Regions from separate parts of the Paenibacillus sp. 1A_MP2 genome, predicted to be linked through region 2. Evidence: riboswitches for the same ligand, from Rfam matches in the RefSeq annotation. Region 2 holds a riboswitch; the other holds the start of a gene.

Region 1 (11,122 bases), 4.7 Mb from region 2:
CATTGTAAATATACACCCGCACACCTGCCTCGGAGCTATCCACCTTCTTGCGCAGCCCCATCTCACGAACGAGCAGATCCACAATCGACAGGCCAAGTCCTGTTCCTTTCGTTTCCGATTCATACTGCATGCCCGGACCCTGATCCCGGATGACCAGAGCGGTTCGTCCCTGAATCTGCTCAGTGAATATACCAATGTATCTTCCTTCCGTCGCATAGCGGATCACGTTCTGGAACAGATTATCGAGAATCCGACGCATTCCCTGCTCATCTACCTGCCAGATCAGAGGTTCATCCGGCAAATCAATATCGATGTCGAATTGTTCTTTCTCCCAAACGGGATACCACGCTGCTGCCGCTTCCCTGACAATACGGAGTATATCCCTTTCTTCCAGTTTCAAGGTGTACTTCCCGCTAGTAAGCAAATTGTACGATAACATGTTGTCGATGAGTCCGCCCAGGTCTTCCATCTTTGCCTCCATGCGTCCCAATGAACTAACGCCCTTGTCACTCAGCGCTTCTTTATGCAGAGCATGCATATGTCCACGAATGACAGTCAGGGGTGTACGCAGATCATGGGAGAGCCCGGCAATGAGACGTTTGCGCAGCTGCTCTTCCTCCTGTTCCCGGTGACGGCTGTCCGTCAGTTGATGCACCATCTGGTTGAATGATTCTTCCAGCTGTCCAATCTCATCAAATCTGCGAATATCAACCGGAAGTGGGATGCCCTCCTTGCCCGGGGTCATCATCGCGGTCTGCAGCCGGATGAGCCGCTTGCGAATCCGCGCGAAGAACAGGATCGACATGACGATGAAGAACAAAAAGATGACCATCATCAATGCACCCAAATAAAGAAGCTCCATAGGCCAGTTATTCTGCGGTTTCTGCAATAGTGTACGGGGCACCTCAATCACCATGAAGCCTTGTCCCTTGTCCTTGCTGTTTCCTCCCACAAAAGCAACTACCGTCAGGGGATCGCGATAGGATGCGTCCTTCATAAATTGCAGCGTCTGGGACACATTCCATTGCGCAGGAATTTGCGTCTTTTCTGTTTTCAGATCGTCCAACGTCCATTTTAACGTCGTTATTGTCGTATTATTAGATGAAGACTCGGATACAACTACCCCTTCGCCAGGCAAAACAAAGACTGTTTTCCCGTTCTGATCCACACGGTACATGGAAGATAGAGGATACTTATGGTGCAGCTGCTCCATGCGTTTATCTATTGCTGCCGGAGTCGCCCCATCCAGCTTCTTCGCAGCCTGTGACCAGAGGTTACTAATATGGGTGGAGTCTCCATAAGGTGCTGCATTTCCTGTATTCGATTGGTTTACCACCACCACATAAATCACGGATACAATCGGAAGAACGACCGGAACAAACAAAACCGCACACAGAATGAGGATAATATAACGGGACATCAGGGACCGACCGAAACGAAGCTTGCGTTTTCCCGCGAAATGCCGTTCCTTTCCTCTTCCTTTCTCCTGTGTTCCTCGCATGCCGGACTTCCTCATCATGGCTTCTTCACGCGGTACCCTACACCACGAACGGTCTGGATGATCGTAGGGTTCGCCGGATCACGCTCCAGCTTCTCGCGCAGATGACGAATATGGACCATTAATGTCTTGTCCCCGTCCAGGTAAGGCTCGTTCCAAACAGCTTCGTAGATCTGCTCTTTGGTCCGAATCATGCCCATATGCCTGAGCAGATAAGCGAAGATATGAAACTGTTTCCCCGATAAAATAATTTCTTCTCCCGTCTCCTCATTCACGATTCGGTTATCCTTCTCGTAGATGGACAGGTGATCCAGCTTCACCACGGTATCGGCTGAGATCGCAGTCCCTGCCTTCCGAAGCTGGACTTCAATCCGCGCGGCGAGTTCATCCGGATGAAACGGCTTGGTTACATAATCATCAGCAAAATCAAGCCCATGCAGCTTGTCATCAATGGACGTTCTGGCTGAGAGCATCACAACGGGGACGGTAGGATGTTCCTTTTTGAGTCGCTGACCCACCGTAAATCCGTCCAATCCCGGCAGCATGACATCCAGAATAATCAACGAGCAGCCCCCGGCTGCTTCAGCCGCGCCTTCGCCACTTGCGAGCCATACCACTTCATAACCTCGCTCCTCCAGGTCATCCCTGACCCATGTGGCAATCTCGGTATCGTCTTCAATATATAACAACTTCGTTTTCATGCGCGTATTCGTTTCCTTTCTGCACCCTTTGGGTTAATAATATTTGAAACATAATCAAGTATATTGTTTGTATAAAATGTACGAGCTGATTAGCATACAACTTTGGATGTCCTTTATTTTAAATTATACCTTAATCAACCGCTTCGCATAATTCTGCATCGAATGCTGCGACTTGCTGACATACTACATATGTAACAGGAGGAGATTCAAATGCTGCTGGAAGCCATCTATCATCAACCGAAACGGAATTGGGCCTACGCCTACGATAAGGATACCATTCGTCTGCGTCTGCGTGCCAAAAAGAATGATCTCACCGAGGTGCATGCCCTGACCGGGGACAAATACGCTTGGGAACGTACCAAAGCGTTGATTCCTTTAACCAAATTCACATCCGATTCCATGTTCGATTACTATGAGGGGGAAGTAAAGCCTCCGTATCATCGGCTGAAGTATTCTTTTTTGCTGAAAAATGGTTCCGAACAGATTTGGATGACCGAAACGGATTTCCAGGAGCATGAACCCGACGATCCCAGTCACATGTTCCAGTTTCCGTACCTCCATCCCGGAGCTGTATTCACACCGCCTGCATGGGTAAAGGATGCGATTTTCTATCAGATCTTCCCTGAACGCTTTGCCAATGGCAACCCGGATCTCGATCCTGAACATGTGGAACCCTGGGGTGGCGAGCCAACCCCGTTTAACTTTTTTGGCGGTGATCTTCAGGGCGTTATCGACCATCTCGATTACCTTGAAGAGTTGGGCATTAACGCCATTTATTTCACACCCATCTTCGAGGCAACGACCAATCATAAGTACGATACCGAAGATTACCTGCGAGTAGATCGGCATTTTGGCGATGCAGATACGGTCAAACGGCTGGTTGAACTATGCCATAAACGCGGAATCCGGGTGTTGCTGGATGCGGTGTTCAATCATTCCGGGAAGATGTTTGCGCCGTTTGTCGATGTGCAAAAGTACGGGAAAAGTCCAAATATAAGGACTGGTTCCATGTGCACGAATTCCCGCTGGATGTGAAGGATGGCATTCCTACCTATGAAACATTTGGCTTCGAGGCTCATATGCCGAAGCTGAATACGGAAAATCCTGAAGTGAAGGCATATCTGCTGGAGGTCGCCGAGTACTGGATCAAGGAAGTAGGCACGGATGGCTGGCGGCTGGATGTCGCGGATGAAGTGGATAATGCATTCTGGCAAGATTTCCGCAAGGTGGTTAAGGCTGCGAATCCGGATGCCTATATCTTGGGTGAGGTATGGAATGAGTCCTCCTCCTGGCTGCAAGGCGACCAGTTCGATGCCTCGATGAACTATCCGTTTACGGAAGCGGTAAATCGTTTTTTCGTAAAAGATGCCATGCACGCTGACGAATTCGCGAACTCCATCGGTCGACAGCTGTCCCGCTATCCGCTGCAGGCCAGTGAAGTGGCGTTCAATCTGCTGGACAGTCATGATACACCACGACTGCTCACCTTATGTGAGGGCGACCGGCGGAAGATGAAACTGGCTGCGCTGTTCCAATTCAGTTATATGGGTGCCCCGTGCATCTATTATGGGGACGAGATTGGACTGGACGGCGATCATGATCCCGGTTGTCGGAAATGCATGGAGTGGGATGAGGCAAAGCAGGATCGTGAGCTGTTCACCTTTTATCAGAAGCTGATTGCACTTCGCCATGCCCATCCTGCCCTGCGTGCGGAAGGCAGCATACGTTTCCTGCAAGCCCGTGAAGGTGGAAGCCAGCTTGTAATGGAACGACAGGATGATAAGGAACGAATTCTGATCCTGTTCAATCGTTCGGAAGAAACAGCTATCGTCGAGCTGGAGGCGGACACCGGGGATTGGACGGAGTTATTTGGGGAGAATTATCGTACAGCCAAGGAAAAGGGAATCCTGGCCGTTGAGCTGCCCGCATATGGATATGCTGTACTCAGCACAGATATCGTGTAGCAGCTTGATGTTGTTATGGCCTTGGAATTTGCTACATTGAAAGCAACGCAAATAAGCGCTCGCAGACCTGTGATGGTTCTGTAGAGCGCTTGTTCTGCGTTATGGATGGATGATCCGATCGATTCATTTCACGATTACGACTGAAATTTACTGTGGCGTGGATAACTGCTGCTTGAGCAATTGAATCGTGGCCTCATATTGCACAAGCCCTACTTGCATACATAAACGCTGTGAAGGCGATATTTGTTCGCCAAGTTGCTTCATCTGGCGCTGCAGCTCGGCATACAGCAATTCTTTACGATTCAGCTCCGCCCGGACCCACCCTGTGACGGTATCTTCATCTGCCAGCTCTCCGAAATACAGACGCATCAGAAAATCAGAACGGAACACTTCGGCTTCCAGGGGACTCATCAAATAGGTACTGAACTCCGCAGAACCTTCCGGTGTTAATGTATACACATTTTTGTCAGGTTTTCCTTTTTGTCTAACGGATTCCTTGGTCAATAACCCTGACTTTTCCATCTTGGCGAGTGTTGGATAAATGGTGCCGAAGCTCGCATCAAAGAAAAACGAAAAATATTGTTCAAAGTACTGCTTGATCTCATATCCGGAACATGGCTGATTGTGCAGTATTCCGAGGATGACATGCTGTGTGTTCATCGGTGTACCGCTCCTTTCCAATTCCTCTTAACGTATCACATCCTCCCTTATACGTTCAACATCAGCAGGCATCTGCGATTGAGTTCCCAAGGGATGAAAAATGTTTGTCATCCATGGTCAGGCGAAGTCAGGTTCCCAGCCAGAGCGGCAGGAGCAGCAGCAGCTTTGGATTCTAAAGGAATGCCGGATTGTGCAGGACTCGAGCGTTTGATCCACGTGCACACCACACCCAGAACCAACGTCGCCGCTCCAATCACCACCAGAAGCAGAACATCATGACTAATCCCGCTGCCGCCAAGCACCAGATTCATCATGCCCTCCACTGCATAGGTTGCCGGTAGATAATGACCGATCTGTTGATAGAAATCAGACATGACATCACGCGGAATGGTTGCGCCCGATGACAACATCAGCAGAGGCAGCAAAGCACTGTTTAACCAAGCCCCGGCATTTCCAAGCAGCAACAAGCTCAATTGCGCGACGAATAGAAAAGATAAGGTAATCAACAACTGAAATAGCCATAACATCCACCATCCATCCGCTGATGATACACCCATAACATGCATCATCCCGGCTCCAACGAGCGATACGATAAATGCAGCACCCAGGTTGATGATATTGCGTGCCCAGAAACGCTCCCATTTCCCCGCCTTGCTACTTAGTTCTCCAGACACTTTTTGCAGATTCATACCAAGCAGCATCGCACCTGTAAACGTAGCCGTCACAATCAGCATCGGCACCATCGAAAAGGCAAAGTTTTGAACTGGATTCAGCCGTTCCACTTCTGCCTCCACCCGGGAAGATAACCCCAGCGCCAGCGCATTTGCCTGATCGGAAGCCATACCCGATTGATCCAGCACTCCACGAATGCCATTTTGCTGTACTTCACGGTTCAACGTCGCTGTAACTTGTGCGGATACGTTCTGCATCACACTTTTCACGGTAGCTACGTTGGATTCATTCATCACATACTTCACCTTCACCGGTTGCGATAAATCTCCCGCCTGCTGCATGAAACCCGATGGAATCTCAATAATCATGTATACATCCCTGTCGGTTAACAGCTGTCTGGCTTCTTCCATCGATGCGGATGGTTTGATCACAAAGCCAAGTCCCGCTGCAAGAGACTTCGCTACAGGCTCAGCCGCGGCCCCATCTTCATTCACAATGGTCACCGCAAGCTGAGTCATCCGTGCATTAACCTGATCATACCCACTAAGCCAAATGGTATTAAAAAAAACCTGGAATAATACGGCCGTAATCAACCCGACAATCGTAGCTCCATTTTTCATAAACAGAAGACTCGTTTGAAAAACACGTTTCATCTTATTCATCTCCTTAGGTTGTATTACGTTATTTAGCTTTTCTATATATCATATTGATATATGTCAGTTAATAATATATCTAATCGATATATAAACGTCAATACCTATTTATTTTTTTCTTTGTTGGAACAGCAAAAAAGCCGATACGCCTCTTCATCAGGAAGAATTCGTATCGGCTTTCATATCAAGATGGGAGCAGCATCGACGTTTATGATCCAGACTCCGAGTTAATTCAGTTCATGTTCGTTCATGGTTGTCATGCCTTAGGTTCAGGTTTGTTTTCAGCAGGGGACTCAGACTCTGCTTCAACTTCAGGCTCTGCACGCTTCGCCTTCGGTTTGGCGAGCTTCTCCATCATTTTCCGTCCCGTTGGTGTTTGAGCCAGCCCACCTTGGGCCGTTTCACGGTGCCTGCTTGGCATGGCACTGCCTACTTCCAGCATGACATCAATGACTTCGTCAGACGGAATGGCACTTCGTACCCCGGCCAGCGCCATGTCGGCCGCAGCCAACGCGGTTACGGCACCCAGTCCGTTACGGATGATGCACGGAATTTCCACGAGGCCTGCGACGGGATCGCAGATAAGGCCCAATGTGTTTTTTAACGCAAGACCTACTGCATGAACCACTTGCTCCGGCGTCCCTCCACGCAGCTCCACCATCGCTCCAGCGGCCATGCCGATGGCAGAACCCACTTCAGCCTGACAGCCGCCCTCGGCACCGGAAATAAATGAATTGTTGGCAATGACATAACCGATCGCTCCCGCACAGAACAGACCGTTCACCAGATGCTCGTCACTCCAGCCAAAACGCTCCTGGGAGCTGATAAATACACCTGGAATGATACCACAGGAACCGGCTGTCGGTGTCGCTACGATTCGGCCCATGGATGCGTTCACTTCCGATACACAAAGGGCATACGCCATGGCTAGTGCAGATGCATCTCCAGAGCAAGTCTCGCCTTTACGAATGTACTCGGCCATTTTTTTGCCGTCTCCGCCAGTCAAGCCGCTGCGTGATGTCGTATCTTCTGTCAGCCCTTTGTGAACAGCTTCCTTCATCACCTGATAGTAATCCGACATCTGCCGCACAACATCCGCTTTCGGGATATTCGTCTCCTGAACCTGCTCTTCGATCATCAGCTCGGCAATGGTTTTGGACTCTGCTGTACAGATGGTATTCAGTTCATGTAGATGTTTAAACCGCATCCGGTTCGACCCCTCTCTTCAAATCAATCACGCGAATGTCCAGCATATGATCCAGCGACCGCAGACGGTTTAACATCTCAGGATTCGGCACACCATCCATCTCCATCGCCGTCAGTGCTTCACCATCCCGCGCTTTCCGATCCACTTGCATGTACCCGATGTTCACACCTGACGAACTGATTGTGGAGGTTACGGAGGCGAGCACCCCTGCTTTGTCCGAATGGCGCAGCACAAGTGTCGGAAACTCTCCGCTGATCTGTACACGAAAATCATTCAATGCATGTACCGATACACTACCACCACCAATGGAAGCACCGATTAGTGAACATTCGCGGTCTCCGTGCCATAACTCAATTTTGACCGTATTAGGATGAGGAGCAGGCAGACCACTTGTAAAAAACTCTACCTCCATACCCGCTTCCTCTGCATATTGCTCTGCATCCGGAATCCGTGGATCATCCGTCACATAATCAAGCAGGCCACCGATCAATGCGAGATCCGTACCATGCCCCTGATACGTATCGGCGAAGGAGCCGTACAGCGTTAATCGGGCACGTTCAGGCGTGCACCCCAACCACTGACGGGCAATTCGACCCAATCTTGCTGCTCCAGCCGTATGTGAACTTGATGGACCTGTCATGGACGGACCAATAATTGAAAAAACGTCTTTAAAACGCATCGCAAACCCTCCATTTATAATCGTCATTTTCATCCAGACCTACACCCATAATGTTCCTTTATTACTGAATGATGACATAAGAAAAGGACAGAAGAAGGCCTTAAGGCCCTCTCTCTGTCCTCGATACCTGAGAGTTTCATGATAAGAAGCGCGGCGGATTGATGCATGCCCTGTATTCACAGGTAATGTCCCCTGCACACCGTGCTGCTTGACCATATACCCCTTGGGTGGCGCATATCGCGCACTCTCCAGAGTTGCGTCCAACGATGGTACATTTACCTGAGAGATTAACCACTGCGCCGGGTGCGTAGCAGCTTGCTCCTTCGGTGCCCGACAGCTGCCTTTTTACTCGGCATGCCCAGGACTCTCCCGCTCGCTATCATTCGCTTGTATGGAACCATTCTGATCGTGTACCAGAACGATAATTGAAGTTTTTATTACTTTCTCATTAAGATTAATCGACCGGAAGATCAGTGTCAACAAACTTAACGATTTCTTTGTGAATATTTACTTTTTTCCATTTTATAAACAGGATGAACCAACGATTTGTAAACTTTTATCACATGAATGTGTTAATGCGTTTCATTTAGAAAGCGTATACATTTGTTTGTTTTCTATGAGCAATATCTGTGGTTAGTACTATCTATGTTAAGATCCACAGAACGGTTCGGGTATTCAGGCAACCATTATTCTGTACTAGAATTGCCGGATTTCTGCCTGTCACCCCACCATCGAGTTGGGCTTCGCCGGTTCATCATAAAACCTGCTTCGGGAAGGAAACATGCTCGTCACCCACAATCCCAACGCTGCCAGCACCATCACTCCAGATACAACCGTATATACCATACGAAGCGACAACTGCTCTGCCACCACGCCTGCAACCAAAATGGAAACCACCTGCAGCACGCTTAACCCCAATCCAAGTATACTGCTCACTCGGCCCATCAGACCGACAGGGATATTATTTTGATAAAAGGTAACCAGGCCCGTATTCGCCAGTGCCGAGCACAGACCGAGCAGAATAAAAGCAAACGCCGCCAGTTCAAACGAGAACGAACGGGCGAACAGGAAATAACCCAGTGCGACCAGAAGCACACCGCCACCCATCATGTGACGGATCGGCACATGTTTGGCGAACAGCCAAACCAGCATGGAGCCTGCCAAATAACCAATCCCGGTGATACTCATCAAAGCTCCGTACTGCGATTCAGGCAGGTTCATCACCTGACGGATAAACACCACTTCCTGGGCATCGAGCGACATGCCGACCACCAGAATGATCTGAAACAGGGCATATATACCGACCACGTAGCTCGACTTCCGGCTAAAGCTCAGTACAGCCCTCCAATCCTGGGCAATCAACCGAGGTGTCAGCCTGTTTCCCGTCCCTTGATTCTGTTCTCCAATGCCCAATTTGGGAAGAAACAATAGAATCACAGCAGAAGCAGCAAAGGAAACCGCATTGGCATAAATGGCTGCAGCCGGAGATAAATAAATCAGCATCACTCCCGCGACTGCCGGGCCGGTAATAAATGCACCTGAGCTGATTAAGGCTTGCAAAGAGTTGAAGCGCTTGCGCCGTTCAGCAGGTACCAGCCGGGTAATGTACACCTGAGAGGAAGGGACAAATATGGAGGAAGACATACTGATCAGAAACATCACTGTATACATCATCCATAGGCTGGAAATCAGGGGGAGCATCGCCACCAACAATGCCCGCAGCATATCGGCACCAATCATCAGCTGCCGCTGATCATAACGATCAATCAGACTGCCTGACCATAACTTCGTGCACACCGAAGCAATTGGCGAGATAATCCATAACCCTGCGACTGCCGCTGGGGACTGTGTCATATTCAGCACCATCAGGTTAATCGCCACAATATATATGAAGTCACCTAGATTGGATATGCCCACTCCGCCAAGTAGCAATCCGGCATGCTTCCAGCCACCAGACGGAATCTTCGAAGCAACTCTTTTTTCATGAATGTTATTCATAGCGCTTCCCACCCAACAGAAATCACAAATTATAACTCATAGAAGATGCTCTCATTGTGTACATAGGGTCTGCAAAATTTGCTGCAAATAAGAGGCATTCGCTCTTTCATCCATTCGTACCTTGACTCATTCTCCATCTGAAATGCGAAATAGCCAAACGTAAAGATTAGCATGAATCCTTCCATTAACCGAATATCACGCTTCGTCAGTGGTTCTGCCTGCTCCGTATAACCCGATAGGAAGATATCCCGTTCCTCCCGATTGAAAATCGTAGCTGCCCCTCCGGCATCAAAGAGATAGTAGCCATAACCGTATAAACAAAAATCAATCATGGATATGCCCTGATCCGTCACCAGCAGATTGCCGCGGGTAATATCCGCGTGAATCACTCCCCAAGTCTCGGCAGTGTGAGGATACGTTTCGAGTTGCCGGTTAATGTTCTCAAACGTCTCACGGATCAGATCGAAATCTTCAGGAGTAAAGATGCCACGTCTAACGCCTTCCTCCAGTTGCTCCAACATGACCAGATTCTCTTTGATCGAGCCGTAGGCAGGTCGTACTCCCGTTTGATCCAAGGCGGGGCTATCGGTATATATCTCTGGGATGATCGCCTTGTCAGCGTGCTGTTCACGGTCATTCACCTGCTGTCTGCTTTCAGACTTCTGTGAACCCACCTGCGGCTTGGGAGTTTCCTTTGGTCTTCGTCCATATTGATGTAGCGTCTGCAACTGTACGCCCAAATCATGAATCTGTGCTGTCGTCAGACGTTCTCCCTGTTTGATATCCCTGCCCTCAATCCATTCCAGAACAGTACAACAGATCTCTTCTCCCGCTTCGTCCAACCAGACGGTGATCCACTCTCCCGAGGTATTGCGTACAGGTGTCTGCACTCGCAATGGGCTGGTAGCCCGTAATTCATGAAGGAGATTCATCTCCGCTTCAAGTGCAGGTCGTGTATGCTGGATGCCCGTCATGCTTGCAAAAGCGGCTTTATGTATACGCAATAAATACTTCTGTCCGGTTACATCATCCACCACTTGGTACGTTAGATTTTCATTATGTCGGATAAAGGAAACGGATGGCTTTTCTA
Region 2 (11,122 bases):
ACCGGGCCGGCACCAGGTCCACCACCGCCGTGCGGAGTGCTCATCGTTTTATGCAAGTTTAGATGTACCACGTCAAAGCCCATATCGCCAGGGCGGGTGATGCCCATAATAGCATTGGAGTTGGCACCATCATAGTACAGCAGGCCACCAGCCTCATGCACGATGGAGGCAATCTCCTGAATGTCTTTTTCAAAAAGTCCGAGTGTGTTCGGATTGGTCAGCATCAACGCTGCGGTATCCGACCCTACAGCAGCGCGGAGTACGTCCAGATCTACCAGACCGTCTGCGCGGGAAGGGATTGTTACCGTTTCGAAACCTGCAACGGTTGCACTTGCCGGGTTGGTGCCGTGAGAAGAATCCGGTACGATGACTTTCGTACGCTGTTCACCACGACCTTCGTGGTAGGCCCGGATCATCATGAGTCCGGTCCATTCGCCGTGTGCGCCAGCGGCAGGTTGCAGTGTAACGGCATCCATACCGGTTAGGCCAGCAAGGTCATTTTGTAACGTGTAGAGCAGTTCAAGTGCACCTTGAATGCTGGATTCGTGCTGATATGGATGAATTTTGGCGAATCCGTTGTAACGGGCCACATCCTCATTAATCTTCGGATTATATTTCATCGTACAAGAACCTAGCGGATAGAATCCGTTATCTATTCCGAAATTACGACGAGACAGAGCAGTGTAGTGGCGAATGACGTCAACTTCAAAAACCTCAGGCAATGCTGCTGCTTCCGATCGAAGCATTTCCCGGGGAATCAGGGAATCGGCAGCTTGCCGGGGAACGTCGCATTCTGGCAAGGAGTACGCAACCCGACCCGGGCTACTGAGTTCAAAAATCAATGATTGCTCCGGTGCTGAAGAGGCAGCTTGGGCAGAGATTTTTGTAACTGTTTCCGCATGGCCCGAAGTGGAGACTGAGGTTACTGTTTCCGGTTGTCCTGTTCCTGAAGTTGCCTTTGTTGTCGTTTCCTGAGTCACAGCGATCCCTCCAATACACGTGCGAATTCGTCTATCTCTTCCTTGCTGCGTCGTTCGGTAACGGCAATGAGCATATGTCCGGCGAGCTCGGAATACTCTCTTCCAAGTTCATACCCGCCAATGAAGCCGGCATCGAGTAATTTCAGTTGCAGGGCATCCACATTTGTTGCTTCAGGCAGTTGGATAACAAACTCATTAAACGTTGGTGCAGTAAACGTAGAGAGACCCCTGGAATTGCGGTAAGTGTGTTCAGGGCATAATGGCTCTTTTGCAAATTCAAATCAGCGACATCGATCATACCTTGTTTACCCATGATGGACATATAGACAGAGGCACTCAGTGCGAGCAAAGCCTGGTTGGAACAGATGTTGGACGTCGCCTTTTCACGACGAATATGCTGTTCACGTGCTTGCAGCGTGAGTACAAAACCACGCTTTCCGTTGCGGTCCGTTGTCTGGCCTACAATTCGGCCAGGAATCCGGCGCATATGAGCCTGGGATACGGCGAAATATCCGCATGTCGGGCCGCCAAGTGAAGCGGCGATACCAAGGGGCTGTGCGTCGCCAACGACGATGTCAGCACCCAGCTTGCCTGGGGCTTCCAGCAGACCCAGCGATAGCGGGTTGGCGCTGACCACGAGCAGGCTTTTGTGCGCATGCGCAAGATCTGCGGCCTGTTTTACATTTTCCACGGCGCCGAAGAAGTTCGGGCTCTGGATCATGACGGCTGCGGTGTCATCGGACACAGCGGCTTGCAGGGCATCCCAGTCTGTTACACCATTTTGATACCCAATCTCAACGATCTCCAGATTGAGGCCATGTGCATAAGCTTGCAATACCTGACGGGATTCGGGATGCACGGTACGTGACACAATCAGCTGTTTGCGGCGGGTTGCCGCTGCGGCAAGATTGCCTGCTTCTGCGAATGCAGTCGCGCCATCGTACATGCTGGCATTGGCTACAGCCATGCCTGTTAACTCACAGATGTAGGATTGAAACTCGAAAATCGCCTGTAATTCTCCCTGGCTGATCTCGGGTTGATAAGGAGTATAGGCAGTATAAAACTCGGAACGGGAGATGACATGATTAATGACGGAAGGAACGTGGTGATCATAAATGCCTGCACCCAGGAAACTGGCGTGTGTCTCGAAGTTGGCATTGGCTCCCGCTTGCTTTGACATATGACGTGTGAGTGCATATTCATCCAGTTTGGAGGAAACAGGCAGTTCACCCTGATAGCGAATCTCCTGTGGAATGTCATGGAACAGATCCTCAATTGTTTCCACACCGATGGTTGCCAGCATGGCACTCTGATCCTGCTCGGTCATGGGAATATAGCGGTGCTTGCTCATGCTTGATCAGCTCCTTGAGTAGGTGTCTTTGGCGCACGTGTCCGTTTATGAAAAGGGGTCTTCACGACCTCGGCTTTCAGTTTCTTGTCACGAATCTCAATCTCCAGCGGGGTACCCAGTGCAGCATATTTGCTGTCAATCAAGGCCAGCCCCAGATTGCGTTTTAGCGTAGGGGATTGGGTGCCTGTGGTTACTTCACCAATCTGTACGCCTTCGGCGTATATCGGATAATGGGGGCGGGAATACCACGCTCCAGCACTTCGATGCCGACCAGCTTGCGGGCAGGCCCATCATTTTTTTGCTGCAACAAGGCTTCATGTCCGATAAACGGCCCGGCATTCAGCTTCACAAACATGCCAACGCCAGCCTCCAGCGGCGAGATGGTTGCAGACAGCTCCTGTCCATACAGGGGAAGCTTGGCTTCAAAGCGCAGCGTATCCCGGGCACCCAGTCCGGTCGGAACGAGTCCGTAACCTTCTCCCGCCTGCATCAATCCGTTCCAGACCACAGCGGCCTGTTCGGCAGGAACATAGAGCTCAAATCCGTCTTCACCCGTATATCCGGTGCGGGATAACAGTAAAGTAACGCCACATACCTTTGCATTCGGTACAAAACGGAAAGGCTCAATCGAAGACACATCAGTGTCTGTCACCTTTGCGAGAATATCCACAGCAAGTGGGCCTTGCAGGGCAAGCAGCGCCGTTTGTTCGGAATCATTAGTCATCGTTACGCCTGGCGACATGTGCTGCTGCAGCCATGACCAGTCCTTGTCGATGTTGGAGGCATTAACCACCAGCAAATAATGCTGGTCTTTCAGTTTATAGATCAACAGATCATCGACCACGCCGCCATCCGGATAACACATTAACGTGTATTGAGCCTGACCGGGAACGAGTGTTGTTACATCATTGGTCGTCATGTGCTGTAAAAAAGCTTCCGCGTGTTCACCTTGTACGGTGAATTCACCCATGTGGGATACATCAAATAATCCGGCACGTTCTCGTACCGCTTCATGCTCTTTCTGAATTCCGCTGAATTGTACCGGGAGCTCCCAGCCACCAAAATCAATGCATCGTACGCCTTCATACTGCTGATAGAGTGGAAAGAGTGGGGTTCTAAGCAAATCGGACATCCAATCACCTCGTCATGGGCCGTCAACCGGCCGAGTGTCTAACCGTGGATCAATGAATCTGGCATCAACATTTAATTATAAAAGTAAGGTAAGGACGCTATAGGCAGCGCCGCTCTATAACCTGTTTTCGTTTTTTTGGGAAAAGGAAAAGGACAGGCCAAAGAACCGGCATGCCAGAAGCACGCTGTATTCTTAGGCTCTGTCCTTGGTACCTGAGAGTTACCCCGCCGCATGATGCAGCAGGTTTCCCCTTGGGTGATCCTAACGCCCACACAGGGCGAATAGATGCTCTCCAGAGTTGCGTCCCGTAAAAGTCCTTTTGCCTGAGAGATTCACCTCCCGCTTGTCGGTGGTTTACTCCTTCGGCGTTACCGCATGTACACCCTGATTCGGGTGTCAAGGGTAATCTCTCCCTTTACATTCATCCGCGGGTAATGCATAGACCAACAAACATATTTACTACTCTCATTAAAGCCTGAATCGACTATTGATGTCAAGAACGATATCATAGAAATCAACAAAAAATCCGAATGATATTTCAATATGATTCTGTAATGTTCGTATATTTTTAAAGAGCACGCTTACTTTTCTAATATTCACCATTATATGTAGAGAGAGCCCAATGGAGTTACAGGCATATAAGGAAGAAAGTCAAATAAATTGTAAGGTATCTTGACATTTGAATCTAAAATATCATACGCTATGTTTTGGGAAAAAGGTTAAGGTCAAAGAAGCGCATGCACTCATTAATGAAAAGCGAGGCGGATATCGATGAGCGAATTAAAAAGTGATTTCCTGTACAGTGAAGAGCACGAATGGGTGCAGACCGTAGGGAGGATACCGTACGTATTGGCATTACCGAATTCGCGCAGCATCAGCTGGGTGACATTGTGTTTGTAGAATTGCCTGACCTTGAATCGGATGTAAAGGCGGAAGACAGCATTGGAACAATTGAATCCGTCAAAACCGTTTCGGATTTGTTTTCTCCTGTAAGTGGAACAATTGTTGCTGTAAATGAGGCATTGCAGGATTCCCCGGAGCTAGTTAATAACTCTCCATATGAAGAAGGCTGGATGATCGAAATCCGTGTTGAGGGCGATTTGACAGCAGCACTGTCCACATTGATGAATGCGGATGCGTATCGTAAACATACGGAATAAAACTAGGGTTGCATTTTCCGCTGGAGACTGAATTTCAGCCTCAGGCCAAATGCCGTTTAACTTAAAAAGAATGAATCGATTGATTATAGATCCGGATGGTAATCCTGCTAATCCGGAGAATACTTAGGCGCAATTGTCTCACCTGTAACGGGCTGAGCAATTGCGCTTTTTGCCGTTGTTATTAGAGTATTTCAGATTATTTGAATGAAATGAATAACACCCTAACGTGTTTCATCATCAATCCTGAATGAGATAGAAACTGCTCATTAAAATTGAATAAATTTACAATTTTATTTGTCATTAAAATGGGGTAATTCGTGGGTATGATACAGGAAAGGGAATAACAGGTTCCATTCCTTATACAAGGTTCAAAATGGGACAATCCTTCAAATTTAAATCTTGTCATCAACGTTCATGACGGAAGTAGGTTTTCATTTCGTTGTAGAAGATACCGTTTTCATTTACGATATGGTTGTGAAATTAAGATTTATTACAGATTTGTACCTTCGTTCGTCTGGATCATCGTGTCAAAATTCAGTGGAATTAAGGTTTAATATGTTGAGGAGGTTTTTAGTATGAGTTCAGTGGACGCAAAGTCCGGAAAAAGCGGAGGAATACGGGTCGGCGTTCAGAAGTTTGGACGTTTCCTGAGTGGTATGGTTATGCCGAACATGGGTGCATTTATCGCCTGGGGTTTAATTACGGCATTGTTCATTCCAAAAGGATGGTTCCCTAACGCAGATTTTGCATTGTTGGTTGATCCAATGATCAAATATTTGCTGCCGTTACTTATCGGTTACACAGGCGGTACGATGGTACACGGCCAACGTGGTGGTGTAGTCGGTGCGATTATGACCATCGGGGTTATTGTCGGCAGTGACATCCCCATGTTTCTTGGTGCCATGATTGCGGGACCGTTGGGAGCCTGGGTCATTAAGAAATTTGACAAGGCTGTCGATGGCAAAATTAAATCCGGGTTTGAGATGCTCGTTAACAACTTCTCCGCTGGTATTATTGGTGGGATTTTGGCCCTTCTAGCGCTTAAAGGTATCGGGCCTTTCGTTGAAGCGATTAGCAAGGTGTTATCGGCTGGGGTAGAAACCTTGATGAATGCTGGTCTTCTCCCGCTGGTCAACTTGATCATTGAGCCAGGAAAAGTATTATTCCTGAACAATGCCATCAACCATGGGATTCTGACACCGATTGGTACGGATCAGGCAAGAGAACTGGGACAATCCGTATTATTCATGCTTGAATCCAATCCGGGACCTGGACTTGGCATTTTGCTGGCCTACTGCTTCTTTGGTCGGGGATCAGCTAAATCTTCCGCTCCAGGTGCTGTAATTATCCATTTCTTTGGCGGGATTCACGAGATTTATTTCCCTTACATTCTGATGAGACCGATACTGATTCTGGCTGCGATGGCTGGTGGTGTAGCGGGTACATTGACTTTTATGCTGACAGGAGCTGGTTTGGTTTCAGCACCGTCACCGGGTAGTATCATTGCTTACTCTTTGTTAACACCTAAGGGTGGATATCTTGGCATGTTTGCAGGGGTAGCCGTAGCTGCGATCATCTCCTTCCTTGTGGCATCTGTGCTGCTCAAAACAGGTAAACAGAAGGATGACGAAGATCTGGATACTGCATCCAGTCGTATGAAAGACATGAAAAATCAGGGCAAAACGGGTAACCTCACCGTTGATAAAGACAATCGGGAAGCTGACCGTGCGGCTGATATTGCTTCTGCGGCAGTAAAAACGGACATAAACAAAATTGTCTTCTCCTGTGATGCAGGAATGGGTTCGAGTGCCATGGGTGCATCGATTCTGCGGAAGAAAATGAAGGCAGCCGGTGTGGATGTCGCTGTAACGAACACGGCGATCAGTGAGATTCCGCAAGATGCCGACATCGTCATCACTCAGAAAACATTGACAGACCGGGCCAAATCCGTGGCTCCAAATGCAGAGCATATTTCCATCGATAACTTCCTGAAGAGTCCTGAATATGAGGCACTGGTGGAGCGCCTCAAATCGGACTCCTGATGAGTAATATTACAAGGAGACAGCGTGAGATCGTGGAGTTCCTGCTGGAGCATCCGCATGAGGTAACTGCTGGCGAAATAGCTGTTGCGGTCAAAGTAAGCACCCGTACTGTGCATCGGGAGCTGCAGATGATTGAACAATGGCTTGAGCCCCTTGGCATGAGATTGGAAAAAAATCGGGAACCGGGGTTCGAATTGATCCCGGTTCCGATGATTTGGCTGTATTGCGCCAACAACTTGAGCTTAACGAATATGTAGAGTTTACGCCCGAAGAGCGTAAACTCTTCATGCTTTGTATTTTGCTGGATGAGTCCGAGCCTGTGAAGCTGCTTGCGCTGGCCTCAGATCTGAAGGTAACCGTGTCTACGGCGAGCAATGATCTGGACGATCTGGAGCCACGCATTCATCTGGCAGGCTTGAAGCTGGTTCGCAGACGCGGATATGGGGTCAAGATCAATGGAAGCGAGTGGGCTCATCGCATGGCTATTTCTGCGCTCGCTCTTGAATATCTGGATGAATCCGATTTGTTCGGTAGGCAAGCGGAGCAGGGCGTCTCCAAAGTAAACAGTAAACTATTGGAAATGATTGGGCATGAGGATGTACTTACGGTCGAAAATGCGTTGTGGCAGCCAGATATTGAGTGGTTGGAAAATATTCCGGAGCGTCAATACATGAAGCTGCTGATTCAAATGTCTGTAGCGGTTGTGCGTATCCGTAAGGGCTTTGGTATTGGTCTGGGCTCTCAACTGGATAAAAAAGACGTTGGAAATTCGCTGCAAGGCGACAAGGGGAAGGTACCAGAATATTTGGCTTCCCGTTTGTGCGGTGTTCTGTCTGCCCAGCTTGGAATTGATTTTGTGGACGAGGAGCAGGCTTATTTTCACAGACTGCTGATTGAAATCGAGCGATCGATTCATTCCTCACGTCTGCTGCCCATAGACGATCTGGTCTTACTCAATATGGTTCGTTCTCTCACAGATCGAATGCAGGAGAATACCCATTATTCGTTCCATGAGGATCGGCTGCTGCGTGAGGGTCTAATTGCTCACATGGAGCCGGTGCTGGAACGAATGGATGGACGGCAGCTCATCCGTAATCCATTGCTTCAGCAGATCCGCAAGGATTATGAATCATTATTTGAGGATGTAAAGAAAGCGGTGCGAGAGGCTTGGCCCAATACGGATGTGCCGGATGAGGAGATTGGATTTTTGGTGATGCACTTCGGTGCTTCCATTGAACGGCTGCGGGTGCTGAAGCGAGAAATCAGGGCTGTCGTCGTCTGTACCAGCGGAATCGGATCTTCACGAATGTTATCGAGCCGTCTGTCCAAGGAAATTCCCGAAATTCGGATTGTGGACAGCGTGTCATGGTATGAAGCCGCACGTATACCGAAGACGGAATATGATTTGGTTCTCTCTACCGTGGATCTGCCAATGGATAAACATCAATACTACAAGGTGAGCCCACTACTGACGGCAGAAGAAAGTGAACGTTTAAGGCACTTCATCAGGACAACAACGCTTCAACGGGAACATAGTCCCCACCTGAAGCAGAGTCAAGGGCAACTGGACGATTTACCGATCCGGTTGGGCTTGAAGCCACCCTGATTGAAATTGTACAGATTATCGGCAAGTTTCAGGTGTTCCCACTGGATAATCAAGAGATCGGATTTTTCAAAACGGCCTACGCCATGTGCAGCGTTTTGCATCAATCTGGTGTGTTGAACAATCCAGAAGAGATTGCCAGGCTGCTGGAGGAGCGTGAAGAGGTTGGAAGCCAGAAAATTCCCGGGACTTCCCTCGCGCTGTTTCATACACGCAGTGATGGCATTCACAGTCCTTCAATCACGCTTTTCCAACTGACAGAGCCGCTTCTGCGCACGCCGGAAGACCCGGCAGGTGTCAGCCATGTGCTCTTGATGCTTGGACCGAGACAGTTATCGAAGGAAAGCTTGGAGGTACTGAGTGAGATCAGTGCGCTATTGTTGCAGGAAGAAATGATTGCATTACTTGAAAAAGGCAACCGGGATGACCTTATTCATTACTTGTCCCAAGAACTTGCGGGATTTTACCGCAGCAAAACCGAAATTGGAGGTATTCAAACATGAGTGTGTTAACTAAAGATAAAGTCATCATGAATGCAACGGCTCAGGACAAATACGAAGCGATTCGTATGGCAGGTCAGATTTTGAAAGACGCGGGACATATCACCGCAGAATACATTGACAAAATGCTGGAGCGTGAAGAGATTGTCTCCACGTATGTGGGCAACGGACTGGCGATTCCACACGGCACGAAGGAATCCAAATCATTCATCCTGTCCACAGGTATATCGGTTATTCAGTTCCCGCAAGGTGTTGATTTTGGGGAAGAAAAAGCGTATATGGTGATTGGTATCGCCGCTCAGGGCGGAGAACATATGGAGATCCTGACCAGCATCGCAGTCATCTGTGCTGAGGAAGAGAACATGGAAGCTCTGCGTCATGCTCAAACCGCTGAAGAAGTCATTACTATTTTGGAAAGTGAAATGGAACTATGAAGGCCCTTCACTTCGGAGCAGGGAATATTGGACGTGGTTTCATTGGTTTGATCCTGTCCCGTGCTGGCTACAATGTCGTTTTCTCGGACGTTAACCAGGAGCTGGTTAAGGCTCTAGAGCAGCGTGGAGAGTACACGGTTGAGCTGGCTAACGAGGCCAAGGACCTGGAGACCGTTACCGGTGTGAGTGCAATCGATGGAACGAATCTGGATACCGTCGCTCAAAACGTTGCAGAAGCGGAACTGATCACAACGGCCGTGGGTGTAGGCATTCTGAAACATATTGCTCCCGGTATTGCGAAAGGTCTTACAGCCAGACTGGGAACAGGTGATGTCTTCCAGCCCCTTCACATTATTGCCTGTGAAAATGCAATTGGAGCCAGCACTCAGCTGAAAGAACATGTATATGGTCTGCTTGATGAGCGTACTCGCCTGCTTGCGGATCAGTACGTGTATTTCCCGGATTCAGCCGTAGACCGTATTGTGCCGATTCAGCATCATGAGGATCCATTACATGTACAGGTAGAGCCTTTCTATGAATGGGTCGTTGACCGTTCACAAATGGCCCCTGCTTTCAAACCGGTTGAGGGTGTAATGTATGTGGATGATCTGGAGCCGTATATCGAACGGAAGCTGTTTACCGTAAATACCGGACACTGTATTGCCGCCTATATTGGATATGTAAACGGGTTTGATACAATTCAGAAGGCTATTGCCGATGAAAAAGTCAAATCTATTGTATATGGGGCCTTGCAGGAAACCGGGGCAGTATTGGTGAAGCGTTTTGGATTCAATGCGGATGACCATCAGCTGTACATTGCCAAAATATTGGAACGGTTCGTTAACCCACATCTGACGGATGAGGTAACTCGTGTAGGACGTTCTCCGCTGCGGAAGCTGTCCCGAATGACCGTCTGGTTCGCCCGGCTCTCCAGGCTTACGAGTACGGAACGGAGACAACACATCTGGCGATGGGAATGGCGGCTGCCTGCAAGTTTAATATTTCCGAAGATCCGGAAGCAGTGGAGCTTCAGACTACGATCCAGCAAAAAGGGATTGAAGCAGCACTCAGCCAGTATACGTCCATGGACGAGAACCATCCTGTACTGAAGCAAGCGGTAGCGCATTATCAACAAATGCAGAAGTAACATTCTTCATTACAGTACAACGTAATATCGACAGAAGAAGAGCCTCACAGGGTTAACTGTGAGGCTCTTTATTTTGCTCTGCCTTCTTTTTATACTTATCCAGACATGCTTCGCATATACAAGACTTCCTGCGTTGTTCTGCCGGAATGGGGTCAAATACCCCTTCGGGGAACACGGCCTGGTTACACCAGCATGCTGAATGAGGGCGGCCTGCTGCATAGGAACAGCCATTGGCTTCACCACATAAAGGACATACAAGGACTTCTGCAGTCACCTTCTTTGTATCCTGCTCAACAGACATATGAGTCTTCCTTCCCCGTTGAATTTCTTAACCACGAACGATCGATAGGTTTATTAAAGTATATCAACTCCACCCATGATATCAATCCTGTGGTTATTCTTCAGGAGGCAATTCAATCGTCAATCCTTCCACATGCTTGCGACCCATCAGTTTGCGCTTCTTCCGGTTTTCCTTGGTCTCCAGCACAATGTCGAGGTCATAGTCGTCGCCCGGATAAAGTTCCTGTGCAGATATATGCAAAGTCAGGCGTTTCTTGTGAATTTTGACTTTGCGTCCGCGCAGCATGACTCCGATATTCCCGCGACTGTCCTCCACATCGCAGACAATTCCTGACTGGTTCAGATAGGCTGCATAGACGCGATCCCCTTTTCGGAATGCTTTGGCAGGGGATGTGGGTTTTGATGCTCCAGTCCAATTGGACTGGTTTCTAAGGCCAGTTTGTACGGACGGGCTGACAGGTTCGTTGACAGGT

The links. Region 2 has a riboswitch for glycine ahead of gcvT (glycine cleavage system aminomethyltransferase GcvT). Riboswitches for the same ligand answer to the same signal wherever they lie in the genome.
Region 1: another riboswitch for glycine. It lies ahead of sdaAB (L-serine ammonia-lyase, iron-sulfur-dependent subunit beta); the one in region 2 lies ahead of gcvT (glycine cleavage system aminomethyltransferase GcvT).

The regions. Positions count from the first base shown of each region.
Region 1 covers NZ_JBQQCS010000001.1:6,749,569-6,760,690, forward strand. The annotation lists gene ACTWJ7_RS33140 (HAMP domain-containing sensor histidine kinase) at 1-1,501, opposite strand, end outside; gene ACTWJ7_RS33145 (response regulator transcription factor) at 1,516-2,199, opposite strand; partial or broken gene ACTWJ7_RS33150 (alpha-glycosidase) at 2,410-4,163, shown strand; gene ACTWJ7_RS33155 (PadR family transcriptional regulator) at 4,311-4,823, opposite strand; gene ACTWJ7_RS33160 (YhgE/Pip domain-containing protein) at 4,931-6,148, opposite strand; gene sdaAA (L-serine ammonia-lyase, iron-sulfur-dependent, subunit alpha) at 6,405-7,355, opposite strand; gene sdaAB (L-serine ammonia-lyase, iron-sulfur-dependent subunit beta) at 7,345-8,034, opposite strand; glycine riboswitch at 8,147-8,288, opposite strand; glycine riboswitch at 8,293-8,416, opposite strand; gene ACTWJ7_RS33175 (MFS transporter) at 8,755-10,032, opposite strand; gene ACTWJ7_RS33180 (phosphotransferase enzyme family protein) at 10,062-11,122, opposite strand, start outside.
Region 2 covers NZ_JBQQCS010000001.1:2,043,156-2,054,277, forward strand. The annotation lists gene gcvPB (aminomethyl-transferring glycine dehydrogenase subunit GcvPB) at 1-881, opposite strand, end outside; partial or broken gene gcvPA (aminomethyl-transferring glycine dehydrogenase subunit GcvPA) at 977-2,331, opposite strand; partial or broken gene gcvT (glycine cleavage system aminomethyltransferase GcvT) at 2,328-3,463, opposite strand; glycine riboswitch at 3,661-3,761, opposite strand; glycine riboswitch at 3,765-3,888, opposite strand; partial or broken gene gcvH (glycine cleavage system protein GcvH) at 4,235-4,623, shown strand; gene ACTWJ7_RS10135 (PTS mannitol transporter subunit IICB) at 5,199-6,665, shown strand; gene ACTWJ7_RS10140 (HTH domain-containing protein) at 6,665-6,922, shown strand; gene ACTWJ7_RS10145 (BglG family transcription antiterminator) at 6,889-8,271, shown strand; gene ACTWJ7_RS10150 (PTS sugar transporter subunit IIA) at 8,304-8,771, shown strand; gene ACTWJ7_RS10155 (PTS sugar transporter subunit IIA) at 8,768-9,202, shown strand; partial or broken gene ACTWJ7_RS10160 (mannitol-1-phosphate 5-dehydrogenase) at 9,199-10,349, shown strand; gene ACTWJ7_RS10165 (cysteine-rich CWC family protein) at 10,402-10,650, opposite strand; partial or broken gene ACTWJ7_RS10170 (endonuclease MutS2) at 10,744-11,122, opposite strand, start outside.